DNA from 3 places in the Sutcliffiella horikoshii genome. Region 2 is predicted to be linked to each of the others. Evidence: riboswitches for the same ligand, from Rfam matches in the RefSeq annotation. Region 2 holds a riboswitch; each other region holds the start of a gene.
What was found. A riboswitch is a leader RNA that binds a small molecule or an ion and turns the genes downstream of it on or off. The one in region 2 is predicted to bind S-adenosylmethionine.
Positions count from the first base shown of each region.

Region 1: it holds a riboswitch for S-adenosylmethionine, as region 2 does, so the genes downstream of both, metK (methionine adenosyltransferase) here and K7887_RS01310 (methionine biosynthesis PLP-dependent protein) in region 2, are expected to answer to the same signal.
Region 3: it holds a riboswitch for S-adenosylmethionine, as region 2 does, so the genes downstream of both, K7887_RS21140 (LLM class flavin-dependent oxidoreductase) here and K7887_RS01310 (methionine biosynthesis PLP-dependent protein) in region 2, are expected to answer to the same signal.

Region 1 covers NZ_CP082918.1:3,390,282-3,395,133, reverse strand. Annotated here, with positions in the region: gene pckA (phosphoenolpyruvate carboxykinase (ATP)) at 292-1,878, opposite strand; SAM riboswitch class I at 2,287-2,454, shown strand; gene metK (methionine adenosyltransferase) at 2,632-3,831, shown strand; gene abc-f (ribosomal protection-like ABC-F family protein) at 3,902-4,852, opposite strand, start outside.
Region 2 covers NZ_CP082918.1:236,706-241,557, forward strand. Annotated here, with positions in the region: gene K7887_RS01300 (bifunctional homocysteine S-methyltransferase/methylenetetrahydrofolate reductase) at 1-276, opposite strand, end outside; gene metC (cystathionine beta-lyase) at 260-1,462, opposite strand; gene K7887_RS01310 (methionine biosynthesis PLP-dependent protein) at 1,459-2,577, opposite strand; SAM riboswitch class I at 2,700-2,820, opposite strand; gene cydD (thiol reductant ABC exporter subunit CydD) at 3,102-4,835, shown strand; gene cydC (thiol reductant ABC exporter subunit CydC) at 4,832-4,852, shown strand, end outside.
Region 3 covers NZ_CP082918.1:4,150,304-4,155,155, forward strand. Annotated here, with positions in the region: gene K7887_RS21135 (ATP-grasp domain-containing protein) at 184-1,131, opposite strand; gene K7887_RS21140 (LLM class flavin-dependent oxidoreductase) at 1,183-2,235, opposite strand; SAM riboswitch class I at 2,325-2,436, opposite strand; partial or broken gene K7887_RS21150 (IS3 family transposase) at 2,906-4,074, shown strand; gene K7887_RS21155 (hypothetical protein) at 4,416-4,852, opposite strand, start outside.

The DNA.
Region 1 (4,852 bases), 1.2 Mb from region 2:
ACGGCTCTATACGCCCGAACGCCGATGAGAAAGAAGGAAACGGTCAAATAGAACGGCTCTATACGCCCGAACGCCGATGAGAAAGAGGGAAACAGTCAAATAGAACGGCTCTATATGCCCGAACACCCAAGAGAAAGAGGGAAACGGTTAAATAGGACAGCTCTATACGCCCGAACCCCCACTAAAAACATGAAAACAGTCATATAGGGGGTTCTTCTAAACGTCCCCCCATAAACTAGAAGGCCAACCAAGTCTCTCAAAGCCTTGGTTGGCCTAAAACATTTATAATTATTATACCGTAGGTCCGCCCAACTCAAGGACTTCCGCAGGTACATTTTCAAACTTCTTGAAGTTCGCTTTGAACTTTCCTGCGAGCTCGCGAGCAAACTGGTCGTATTTTTCTTCGTTATGCCATGTTTTCTTCGGTTGTAACACTTCGTCAGGTACACCTGGAACATGTACTGGAATGGAAACGCCGAAGTATGGATCGGTTTCTACTTCCACATTTGTCAGGTCGCCTTCAAGTGCCGCCTGTACCATAGCTCTTGTGTAAGAAAGCTTCATGCGGCTTCCAACGCCATACTCCCCGCCAGTCCAGCCTGTGTTAACAAGGTAAACCTGTACGTTGTGCTCATCAATTTTCTTGCCAAGCATCTCCGCATAAGTAGTAGCAGGAAGCGGCAGGAATGGTGAACCAAAGCAAGTAGAGAAAGTTGCTTGTGGTGATGTGATTCCACGCTCTGTGCCTGCAAGTTTACTTGTGTAACCACTTAGGAAGTGGAACATTGCCTGTTCTTTTGATAGCTTAGAGATTGGAGGCAATACGCCAGTTGCATCGGCTGTTAAAAAGACGATGGTATTTGGGTGACCGGCAATGCTTGGTTGAACGATATTGTCCATTGCATCCAATGAGTAAGCTGCACGTGTATTTTCTGTTAACGTGGAGTTTTCATAGTCAGCAATTCTTGATTGACCATCAATGACCACATTTTCAAGGACTGAGCCAAAACGGATTGCGTCAAAGATTTGCGGTTCTTTTTCACGAGTCAGACCGATGCATTTAGCATAGCATCCGCCTTCAATGTTAAATACGCCTGTGTTAGACCAGCCGTGCTCGTCGTCTCCGATAAGTTTACGGTTCGGGTCAGCAGATAGCGTTGTTTTACCTGTACCGGAAAGACCGAAGAATAATGCTACATCGCCTTCGCGTCCTACGTTTGCCGAGCAGTGCATTGGCATAATTCCGTTTTCCGGAAGAAGATAATTCATTACAGAGAAAATGGACTTTTTCATTTCTCCGGCATATTCTGTACCACCGATCAGAACAATGCGTTTGCTGAAGGAAATAATGATGAATGCTTCTGAATTTGTTCCGTCTATGACAGGATCTGCTTTGAAATTCGGAGCAGAAACAATGCTGAATGCGGTTTCATGTTTTGCCAATTGCTCTTCATTTGGCTTAATAAATAACTGTTGTGCAAAAAGGTTGTGCCATGCGAATTCGTTGATTACTTGGATTGGCAATTGATATTTTTCATCGGCGCCAGCGAAGCCTTTGAATACAAATACTTCTTCTTTGTTTTCTAAGTATGTGAGAACTTTGTTATATAGGCGATCAAATACTTCTTCAGAGATAGGCGCGTTGACGGTACCCCAGTCAATTTTATCTTTGCTGATTTCTTCTTCTACAATAAATTTATCTTTAGGGGAGCGACCCGTGTATTTGCCAGTCGTTGCGAGTACTGCACCAGTTGAGGTCAGGCAGCCTTCGTTACGGTTTAATATCTTTTCTACCAATTGAGGAACAGACAGTTGAACATGCGTGTTGCTTCCGTAAATTAATTTTGTTAACCCATTATCAATCCCAACCGTTTTCATCATGGATAACTCTCCTTTGATTATATAATTTGCTTATTTATTTTCTCATCTGTTAAAAAGTATAACACATTTAACTTAATAGTCCATACTAATTAGCTTATTTTATGAAAATTTATAGGAATTCGTTAACATTTTGTGAAAAAGAGGCTTATCCAAGTGGAATAGCATTAGATTAACTGATTGAAAGCGTTGTCATTTCTAAGCTTGTCCACTAAAATTTTCACCAAATGTCCTCTCCCATTATAAACCTTGCCAACCAGAAGTAAAAGAAAATGATAATGAGATTTTTCAAGATAAAAGATCTACATAAAAGGAAGTAATTATTTCCTGTAAATTGATGTCGAATTATTTCTCTTTTTTGTTGACATGAAAGGTTTTAGTACGCTAATATAGAACCTTGAACGGATACTCTTATTCCGAGCTGGTGGAGGGACAGGCCCTATGAAACCCAGCAACCTGCTCAAAGGATGAGCGAGCGCGAAAAAGCACGCCGCTGTTTTGTATTAGGCCAATGTTATTGGTCGCTTGAGAAAAGGTGCTAAACCTGAGCAAGGCTATGACCTTGACCGATAAGAGTGAAAGGCTAATTCTCGACATCAAACCTTTCCTCAATTTTGTGGGAAGGTTTTTTCTATTTTTACACAAGATAACATAGAACATCACAATAGGAACTGAGATCCGTATCAAATATAACTGCTGTACGTGAAGAGAAGTCAAACGCTTTTCATAAACAAAAAGGAGGAACTTTTTTTAATGACTAAACAACGTCGTTTATTTACTTCTGAGTCCGTAACGGAAGGCCATCCGGATAAAATTTGTGACCAAATTTCCGATTCTATCCTGGATGCAATCCTAACAAATGATCCGAATGCACGTGTAGCGTGTGAAACATCCGTTACTACTGGATTGGTATTGGTAGCTGGAGAAATTACAACTTCCACTTATGTAGATATTCCTAAAATTGTTCGTGAAACAATCCAAGGCATCGGTTATACTCGTGCAAAGTACGGTTTTGATGCGGAAACTTGTGCGGTACTTACTTCCATCGATGAGCAGTCTGCTGACATCGCAATGGGTGTTGACCAAGCGTTAGAAGCTCGCGAAGGTCAAATGTCAGATGCAGAAATCGAAGCAATCGGAGCTGGAGACCAAGGTCTAATGTTCGGATATGCTTGTAATGAAACAAAAGAATTAATGCCATTACCTATTTCACTGGCGCACAAGCTTTCTCGCCGTTTAACAGAAGTGAGAAAAGATGAGGTTCTTCCTTACTTACGTCCAGACGGTAAAACGCAAGTGACAGTGGAATATGATGAGAACGACCAACCAGTTCGTATTGATACAATCGTAATTTCAACTCAACATCACCCAGAGGTTTCCTTGGAGCGTATCCAACGCAACATCAAGGAATACGTAATCAAGCCGGTAGTTCCTGCTGAATTGATCGACGAGAACACAAAATACTTCATCAACCCGACTGGCCGTTTCGTAATCGGTGGACCACAAGGGGATGCGGGTCTTACAGGACGTAAGATCATCGTTGATACTTACGGTGGATACGCTCGCCACGGTGGTGGAGCATTCTCCGGTAAAGATGCAACGAAAGTAGACCGCTCTGGTGCATATGCTGCACGTTATGTGGCTAAAAACATCGTAGCAAGCGGACTTGCTGACAAGTGTGAAGTTCAATTGGCTTACGCGATCGGTGTTGCACAACCGGTATCCATCGCAGTTGATACTTTCGGAACTGGTAAAGTTTCTGAAGAAAAATTAGTTGAATTGGTTCGCAATAACTTCGACCTTCGTCCAGCAGGAATCATCAAAATGCTAGACCTTCGTCGTCCTATCTACAAGCAAACTGCAGCTTACGGCCACTTCGGACGTAATGATCTGGATCTTCCTTGGGAGCAAACAGACAAAGCAGATGCTTTGAAAGAACAAGCGAACGCTTAATATAGTTAATAAAGAAAACCGCCCGAGAATGAGGCTCTTTGAGAGCTCTATTCTTAGGCGGTTTTTAATTCTAAAGGATTTCTTCTAATTTTATATATAAAGAGTCTCTTTCTGTTTCTAAGACGGTTAGTTCATCTTGCAGCCTTTGAAGTGTAAGTAAATCCTCTTCATTGTTCATCAGAGTTTCCAACTTAACTATCTCTGTTTCCAAATCTTCTAATTGCTTTTCAAATTCTTCGTAGCATCTTTTTTCGCTCGCTTCATAAACCAAGTGCTTTTTCTTTTGCTCAATTTTGGTGATTTCAGGTAGTTCCACAACCTTTTTCCTCTCCAATTCCTCCCGCTTCTCCCGCGCATACTGATAGTTCCCTTCAAAGGTAACGATCTCCCCATCTTCTAACCAGCATGTTTTCTCAAAATACTTATTTAAGAAGTACCGGTCATGGGAGACAGCGAGGATGGTGCCGTCGAACTCCTCCAATGCTTCTTCTAGCACTTCGCGGGAATCTATGTCCAGGTGGTTTGTCGGCTCATCTAATATTAGCAGATTGATGTCTTGGTGCATGAGCTGTGCCAGACGCAAGCGCATTTTTTCGCCGCCGCTTAAATTTTCCACCTTCTTGAATACAGCAGGTCCATAGAATAAGAATTTTGCTAATACATGTCTTGCTTGTTCCAAGGTGATGGAAATGTCCTCACGGAAAGCTTCTATTAATGTTTGTTTTGGGTTACTGGCCTTGATGTGCTGAGAAAGATAGCCGACTTTTGCATTACTGCCAAGTTTCACTAAACCACTATCCACGTCTAGTTCTCCAAGTAAAATCTTTAACAGAGTAGATTTCCCCGTACCATTCTGACCAACAATGGCAGCCCGTTCTCTAAAATAAACCGCAAGATCAATGTCTTGGAAAAGAGTTTTCGTACCAAAAGCTTTACTTACCTTTTCCATTATGACAACATTTTTTCCACTGCGATCTGTGGCATCAAATTGAAGGCCCATTGCCTTTCTTTCAAGAATAGG
Region 2 (4,852 bases):
TTTTTTCGCTAGCCTAACCGCAGCGCTATTTATTTCTTTTACCTGATCCTGCAGTCCATAACGCTCCAGCTTGTGGTAGTTGGCCGCATACGTGTTGGTCTGGATAAGATTGGCGCCGGCATTTAAATATGCCTGGTGGATATTATAAATTTGGTTTGGTTGCGACAAGTTCAATTCCTCAAAGCAACAATCAGAACCGTAGGAATAGAGGAGGGTCCCCATCGCGCCGTCTGCAATTAATATTTTGTCTTGTTGTAAACTATCTAAGATTCCCATGATATACCCTCCGTTGTTCTTGGTTACCGCTTGCTTCTGTAATGGTTTGCTGAAATGCCTGTTCAAAGTCTTCTATTAAATCCTCGGCACTTTCAAGTCCAACCGACAAGCGGAGTAAGGAGTTGGAGATGCCGCGTTTTAACCGTTCTGCTTCCGGCATTGCCGCGTGAGACATTTTCGCAGGGAAGGAAAGGATGGATTCTACCGCTCCTAAGCTCACAGCAAACACCGGAATTTCTACATTGCCGACAAACTTCCTTAAATCCTCCTCGCTGTGCAGTTCAAAAGAAAGGACAGCTCCAGGTCCTTGCGCCTGTCTGTGTTGAAGGGTGAAGCTAGGGTGTGTCGTCAATCCTGGAAAATAAACCTTTTTAACGGCAGGATGTTTTTCTAGGTAACTGGCCATTTTATAAGCGGACTTTTGGGACTGCTCAAGCCTTACATGCAATGTTTTAAGCCCTCTTAAGACAAGCCACGCATCCTGGACACCAAGCACCGCGCCGAAGGAATTTTGCAAAAAGGCTAAACGGTCGGCAAGCACAGGATCCTTCGCCACCGCAAGGCCTGCCACGACATCACTGTGTCCGGAAAGAAACTTCGTTGCGCTGTGCAGGACAAGGTCTGCGCCAAGCTCCAGCGGCTTTTGCAAGGCTGGCGTCAAGAACGTGTTGTCGACGAAAGTCCAAGCTCCGACTGTTTTGGCGAGAGTGGAAATCGCTGTGATGTCCGTTACTTTTAATAACGGATTGGATGGTGTTTCTACATAAAATAATTTTGTATTGGGTTTGATGGCTGCTTTCACTTTTTCCAAATCTGTCATATCCACAAAAGTATGTTCCACGCCGTATCGGGTAAGAACCTCGGAGACCATCCGGTAAGTGCCCCCGTATACGTCTTCTGAAATCAATACGTGATCGCCTTGTGATAGAAGGAGGAAAGCAGTCGAGATGGCAGCCATTCCAGATGAAAAAGCAAAGCCTCGCGTTCCTTCTTCTAAGTGTGCGATTGTCTCTTCGAGTGCTTCCCGGGTTGGGTTGGCAGAGCGTCCATAGTCATATTTGCCAAAGGAATCGATATCAGGCTGATGAAAGGTGGATGCGTGTTGTATGGGCACGCTCACCGCTCCGTTACTTTTATCAAACTTATGGCGGTTGTGTAGCAGCTTCGTTTGAAAAGAATGGCTCATGATAGGACCTCCTTTTGAATGGAAGCAGCTTTCAGCGCCGCCTCTAAGTCTTGTATTAAATCTTCCGCGTCTTCAATGCCGACTGAAAAGCGCAACAGTCTGTTGCACACGCCGGTTTCGAGGCGGATTTTTTCCGGAATGTCCGCATGCGTCTGAGTGGCAGGATATGTGATAAAGCTTTCCACGCCGCCAAGGCTTTCGGCAAAAGTAATAAGGTTCAAGTTTTGAAGCAGGGGATTGACCCATGCTTCGTCTTGGATGCGGAAGGAGAGCATGCCGCCCCGTCCTGGGTAGAGTACGTCCGTAATGGAATCATGCTGAGCTAAGTATTCCGCAATTCGTTTTGCATTCTTTTCATGCCGTTCCATGCGAAGGGACAAAGTTTTCATGCCGCGTATCAATAACCATGAGTCGAAGGGACTGAGCACCGCACCTGCCGCGTTATGGTGAAGCGCAAGGGATTCACAAAGCTCCTCGCCCTTTGCGACAATGAGTCCTGCCAGCACATCATTATGACCGCCAAGATATTTGGTCGCGCTGTGAATGACGATGTCCGCGCCTAATTTTATGGGATTTAATAGAACAGGAGTGTAAAACGTATTATCACAGATTAAAAGAAGTCCGTGAGCTTTCGCGAGCTCTGAGACCGCTTGAATATCTGTTTCTACCATCAGGGGATTGGTGGGAGTCTCTACAAAGATAGCCTGTGTTTGTGAAGTAATGGCTTTTTCGATTTCTGAAAGGTCGGTCGTGTCCACATAGCTACAACACAGTCCCCATTTTTTATAGCCTTCTTCAAAAAGGCGGTACGTGCCGCCGTACAAGTCCTTACAAACGATAAGGTGGTCACCGGACTTGAAAAGGGAAAGGATGGTCAGAATCGCCGCCATGCCGGAGCTACAGGCATACCCTTGGTCGCCGGCCTCTAAATCCGCGATTGCTTTTTCCAACACATGGCGCGTCGGATTTCCCGTTCTTGTATAGTCGTATCCTGTTGATTGCCCAATACCTTCGTGTCGATAGGCAGTGGAAAAATAAACAGGCGGGTTAACAGTTCCAGTGGCAGTTTCTGAGCGATTTCCGATTTGCGCAAGCTTTGTTTCCGTTTTATACATGAAAGGGCCTCCTATATGGTAAGTGACAATCGTTTCTTCCAGAGGGATGAGGCTTTAATGCTTTATTGGATAAAAAGAAAAAGCCTTCTATAAGAAGAAGACTTTTATCGAAAAGTTCATTCTTCTCATCTCTGCAAGCATCACAGCTTGCTGGAATTAGCACCTTTTCAACGTCCGTTCTAACGGGCGCTGCTGGTTGCTGAGGTGTCTTCGGGCCATTCCCTCAACCTCTCTGGATAAGAAAGTTCACTATTTAATTATCTGAACAATTTAATTATTTTACTAATTTACAACAGGTCAGAGTGAAATGCAATGTTTTTTTCTGAATGATTTAATTTTATGCGGTGAAGGAGTGGGGTAGAAGTTAAGTGGAGAAAGAATTTTTTTGTCATAAAATGGTCAATCCCATAAGAGGAAATTCCACGGAGCATGTTATATAATGTTAACTATAAAGTATGTGAAACTTTTCACTAACTAGCTATTCTAATCCGATTTTCATTAATAGAAAAGAGGGATTTATCATAATGACGGACTTAAAAACGATTGCAAAATCACATAGAGGTACAAGGATGACGCTGACCCTTATTGCCATACTGACAGGAGCGACTGTTATCGGGCAGGCGTATTTCTTCGTCACTATCGTGGATCGCGTGTTCCTGAGGGGCCACACGTTCCAAGAAATCCTGCCATTCCTAGGGGGACTTCTAGCAGTATTGGCTGCACGAGCGGCCTTGATCTATTGGAGCGGTCTAACGGGCGTGAAGCTTGCTGCCAAAGTAAAACGAGATTTCCGGATTGCGTTGTTGCAGAAATTTTCCAACAGTCCGGTTCAAGCTTCTCTTAAGGGCCAGTCTGGTCAAAAGGTGAGCGTGATGATGGATGCGGTGGATGAAATCGATCCGTATTTCAGCAGGTATGTGCCGCAGGTCATCCAATCGAGCATCATCCCTATCATGATTTTGATCGCGGCATTCAGCCAGCATGTGAATACAGGTTTGATTATACTGATTACGGCGCCGTTCATTCCCATTTTTATGATCGTTGTAGGCTTGAAAACAAAGAAAAAATCAGAAGAGCAGATGGATAAACTGAATGCTTTTTCCGGAACGTTTCTCGATACCTTGCAAGGGCTCACGACGTTGAAACTATTCGGTCGCTCAGCCAAACAGCAGGAAACAATCGAAAATAGCAGTTTGAGCTTCCGGGATGCAACGATGGAAGTGTTGAGAATCGCATTTTTGTCCTCCCTGATGCTGGAATTCATTTCGATGCTTGCAATTGGATTGATCGCGCTTGAGGTAGGTTTGCAGCTTGTGGTCTTTGAAAATGTTACGTTCTTTACTGCCTTTTTCGTATTGGTATTGGCACCTGAGTTCTACCTTTACTTGAAGGAGCTTGGAAGCGCCTTTCATACAGGGCGAGGTAGCATGGGAGCAGCGAAAAAGGTGACAGATGAGCTGGCAGAGGAGGGAAATCCTATCGAATGGGGGGACGCTTCTTTTCAAAAGGAGCAGGGTCCTCCTGCATTACAATTGAACAACCTTGGCTTCCGTTATGGAGATCAAGGCTTTGCCATCGAAAATATATCAGTGGATATCCCGCCATACACGCAGCTTGCTTTAATTGGGCGTAGTGGAGCAGGAAAATCGACACTGCTCAATCTGATGGCAGGGCTGATTCGCCCGTCAGAAGGGGGAGTGCTGGTGGATGGAAAGCCATTATTTGAATACGAGGAAAAAGCGTGGTTTGACCGCCTCAGCTATATTTCGCAAAATCCGTATCTTTTTTCTGGAACGATTGCCGATAACATTGCGATAGGCGGAAAGGCGGATGCAACACAAGAGGAGATAAGAAGTGCTGCCGAGAAAGCGGGTATCCTTCCGTTAATTCAATCTTTACCAGAAGGTTTCAAGACGAAAATCGGCGAAGCTGGGAGAGGTTTATCGGGCGGAGAAAAGCAGCGATTGGCGTTGGCGCGAGCCTTTTTGAAAAAGCCGTCGGTCATCCTTTTTGATGAGCCAACAACAGGACTGGACTTGCAGACCGAGCGGATTTTGCAGGCTTCTATGAAGGAGTTGGCGAAGGGGTCTACCGTCATTACCGTTGCGCACAGATTGCATACAATCAAACAGGCGGACTCCATTTTACTGCTTGAAGCAGGTGCGTTGATTGCCCAAGGAACACATGAAGAACTGGTTGAAACGGTACCCGCTTATCGTGAAATGGTGTCTGTCCAGCAAGGAGGGAGCGCAGGATGAGAGAGTTAGCACATGTT
Region 3 (4,852 bases), 400 kb from region 2:
TGTAAAAAAGCTATCCGTAGGGTCCGGTTGGGACTTGCGGATAGCTTTTTTCGTGGGAACCCTCTGTAGAGTGTAGCGCAAGGTGTGAGACTCCTGCGGGGGATAACGGTTGGTTGAGACCCCGCAACGAAGTGAGGAGGCTCAAGCATCGTCCCGCGGAAAGCGAACACCTGGAGCGAAACTCTACAGTTGTTTAACAGATCCCTCTAGCTCTTTGCCGAGTAGTTTGGCTAGCTCCAGCATGCCGTATTTTCCGGCAGCTTTTTCGGCGTCAGCGTTATAATTTGTGTTGGTGTTGACATCATAGGTGAAAATCTCACCCTGACTGTTGCGGATAAATTCAATACCTGCCACCTGGATCTCGTTTTCTTGCAGGAACTGTTCATACTTTTCAATGATTGGGTCGGCAAAGCCTTCCACGATACGGAATTTCGGCTTCTCTTCGACTTCTTCTCCTACCGGGCAAAACAGGTCCCCGATCTGGCAGGCATCGGCCGGGCACAGCTCAAAGCCTTCTGACGTATCGACCTGCACCGCATAAACAAATTTCCCGCCAATAAACTCACAACGGGTAATAAAAGGCTCTGGTGCCTGAATGTATTCCTGGATAAGCGTGATTCCATCTACCGGCTCTTCAAAATCTGGTCCAAACAAGTATTCTTCAAGGGAAGCTGTTGAATGGAATAGCTGTACCCCAAGTCCTTTTCCTGCTCGATTATGTTTGGTAATAAAGGAGTCAGAACCAATTCGCTTTGCCGCCTGCAAGATATGTTCTTTGCCTACCGCCGCAATGGTTTTTGGTGTCTTGACTCCGGCTTTTTCAAGGGCCGTATACTGATTGACCTTGCTTAGTTCCAACTGAAGAGCGCGACTTCCATTCAGGACTTTCCGTCCATGGTGTTCGAGCCATGCAAGCACAGCCCCTGTTAACTCAGGTGCAAAACGATGATCTCTTGTATGAGAAGAAGCGCTCATTCTGTTGTAAAATACGCCTTCAGGTGGCTCTTCCGTCAGAGGTACCACTCCTTCATCTAAGTGCCATTCTTCATATGGCAAACCTAACTCTTCCAATCTAGTTGTTAAATGTGTCGTCCACTCTTTATTTTCATGAATAATATAAATTTTTTCCACGATGATTGCCTCCATTTTATGCATATATAGTAGTGTATTCTCTGCTAGGTTTTATGATTGGGCAAGCTCTTCTGGTTGCGGATGTACTAGGGGCATCACTTTTTTGGCGAAGCGCTCCATTTCTTCAAGCTGCGGGGAAAATTGTAATAACAATAATTCCACGCCAGCTTTCTCGAATTCTTGTATTCTAGTAGCAATCTGCTCCGGCGTACCGATTAGATTTGGACGCAATCCCCTATTTGACACAGAATAATCCTGCAGTTGTATTTGTTGTTCAAGCTGTGATTTGCTTGTGAAGTCCTTAAATCCAGCATACGCATCAGATTCTTTAACAGCTGTAATCCTGGCGAGTTCTGCCTGTGCTTCCTCTTCTGTATCCCTGCAAATAACATAGGCAGCCATCCCAAACGATTGAAATGGAGGATTCGATGTCTTGGCTCTCTTTTCTTTCATATCGTTAATCTTCGCCGCCACTTCCTCCACCGTGCCCCCGTGCATGACATAGGCATCACAGTGCGAGGAGATAACTTCCTTCCCTTTCGGACTTTCGCCGCCTGCATAAAGGATGGGATTAGGGCGTTGTACCGGTTTTGGGTGGAGTTTTGTTTCTTTCAGCTGATAGTATTTTCCCTCATAGGTAAAAGAATCTTCTGTCCATAAACCTTTAAGAACATCAATAAACTCTTTCGTGCGGTCATAACGCTCATCATGCTCGGTAAAGATCCCGCCATACTGACGGGCCTCCTCTTCCCACCAAGCCGACACGACATTGAGGGTGAATCGACCGTTGCTGATGTGATCGATGTTTGCTGTTGCTTTCGCGGCAATAGCAGGGTTATGAAATCCAGGCCTGATCGCCGTCATTATTTCTATCTTTTCGGTTACTGCTGCCAAGGCTGCGGCAGTAGACCAAGCCTCCAATGTGTCCTCTTTCGGGCCTTTAATATCATTTAGGAAGAGCTCCGCAATTAAGGTTGTATCAAACCCAAGCTGTTCTGCCTGCTGAATTACCTTTTTGGCATAGTCAAAAGTCGGAGGCATCTGTTCATCCTCCACATTTCGCAACCAACCGCCGAATATCGGCAACCAAAATCCAAACTTCATCTCACGCTTCCCCCTTTTGATGTTTGTGTATGTAGACAAACAAAAAACTCCTTCGATAAGAAGAAGTTTGAGTACAAGCCCGTAACATCCACTTATCTTCCAAGAACGTTTGTCTTGCTGGAATTGGCACCTATACAGTTGTCCGTACTGTACGGTTGCCGGGCTTCACAGGGCCAGTCCCTCCACCTCTCTTGATAAGAAAACTTACTATTCAATTATTGTTATCTAGACTAATCCTATCACGAAACTTGGGAATGGACAAGTCTTTCGGATAGCTAAATACTCTGGTTATATTACTAGCTTATTAGCTGGGGGAGGAAAAATGAACTGGTGGTTTTGGAGTTATTTAGGGGATTGGGGTGGATGGCGCGGGGATGAAGACACTTTTGAGCTTGTAAACCACTCAGTGAGGTCTTCATCCGCCTTATGAAGACACTTCCAAGCCTAAAATTCTCTCACGGAGGTCTTCATCCGCCTTATGAAGACACTTCTGAGCCTAAAATCCTCTCACGGAGGTCTTCATCCACCTTATAAAGACCTCTCTCATTACTTTTCCTGCTCACTCAGGTCCTCATAGACCCCATGAAGATCCCTTGTGGGTCTAGACTATAAAGTAGACACGGTTTGGAGAGACTTGTAAAAACAAGTATCTGGAACGGAGCGTGTCATGATGAGTAAAAGATATGACCCTGAATTCAAGGAATACATTGCCAAGCTAGTAGTAGAAGAGGGAAATAAAGCAACAGATATTAGTAAAGAAATGGACTTGTCACCAAAGAACATATCACGTTGGGTTAGCATTTATCGAAAGAAAACGCAAGCTGGGGAGAGTTACATTACTCCTAGCGAGTTTAAAAAACGTGAAAAAGAACTATTGGATCAAATAAACGAATTGAAAGAGGAAAATGAAATCATAAAAAAGGCGGCGCACATCTTCATGAAAAGCCAGAAGTAATTTACCGATTTATTTTTCAACATCGGAAAGAGTTTCGAATTGTGAAGATGTGCACGGTATTAAATGTATCCAAGAGTGGGTACTACAAGTGGATTAATAAAAAGGAGTCCCCTAGAAAAAAACGAAAAACGTGGATGATGGCAAAAATTCGTGGTCTATTCTTTCAGAATAAAGAAGTCTATGGGAGTCCTAGAATTACGAGAGAATTGTATAAAGATGGGTTTCTGATTTCAGAGAAAACCGTCGGAAGATATATGCGTGAAATGGGGCTTTGTGCTATACCGGAACAACGTTTTGTGGTTACGACAGATTCCAACCATAATCAGCCAATTTATCCGAATCTACTTAATCGCGAGTTTAATCCAGAAAAGCCTAATCAAGTGTGGGTAACAGATATCACATACATTTGGACGTTAAAAGGATGGTTGTATTTGGCTACAGTAATGGACCTGTTTTCTAGAAAAATTGTTGGTTGGAGTTTGAACAAAACCATGACAAAGGAGCTTCCTTTACAAGCGTTAAACAGAGCTATAAATCAAAGAAAGCCTCCTTATGGCCTGATTCACCATTCTGATCGTGGTAGCCAATATACCTCCAGTGATTACATCGCACGCTTGAAGGAATGTAACATGGAAATAAGTATGAGTCGAAAAGGAAACTGTTATGATAATGCATGTATGGAGTCCTTTTTTGCGACTCTGAAAAAAGAGCTTGTGTATCGAAGAAAATTCGCAACTCGAGAAGAAGCAACGAAGGAAATTTGGACCTATATTATGAGCTTTTATAACGAAAGAAGAAGTCACTCTAAACTAGGATATATATCACCAAATGAATACGAACGAAGCAATACGAAAAAACAAGTACTAGATAAAGAAGCTGCATAAAGAGTAACCCCACTTAGCAACTTTACATGGAGGGGCGGGTAGGATAGCCTACCTGGCGAGCCACTGGTTCCTACCCAGGTGGCTTTGTGGCTCGAGGTCATACCCGCAGAGGCTCCATGTCAAGTTGCGGGACACTGAGAATTCTCTATTTGGGATCTTTCATACAAGATACAAACTAGATACGAGGAAAATAGCTTTTTTAAAAAGTAAAGCTGTACCAATATTGAAAAACATAAGAAGATTCTCTCTAAAAAGTTGTCCACTTTCTTGACAGAAGACCACTTGCGCTAACGGTACCAAAAAACGCCCCCCAAACCAGGAAGGCGTCCACTTAAAACCTATTATTGTATATCCTTTTCGAAATTAGGAGCATGCAAGCCTTCTGCTTCAAACGTTTCTCCTATTTTCTGATGAAAACTCTCCAATGCAGCTGTCACTTCTACACCATCTGAACCTTCAGACAATGATGCGGCACGTTCTTCAAAATATAAAGCCAACAGTTCAATGGAATCCTTCATATCGACCTGAAGATCCTCATCCAAATTCTCAGGGATCTCAATGCCACGAAGTTCATTTGCAATACGGTTGCTAGCTTCCACGGCCGCCTCAAGGTCTCCAGCGCCATCTGACATTTCATAAGATGTTACAGGTTCAAGGTGCTTGCGGATGGTCTGAATCATTTCCATTTGTATATTCATAAGGACGGTTACCGTCTCCCCGCTCTGGTCAGCAGGAACTTGTTTGGAATCGGCAGTGTCCACATTGTTCGCTTCCTCTG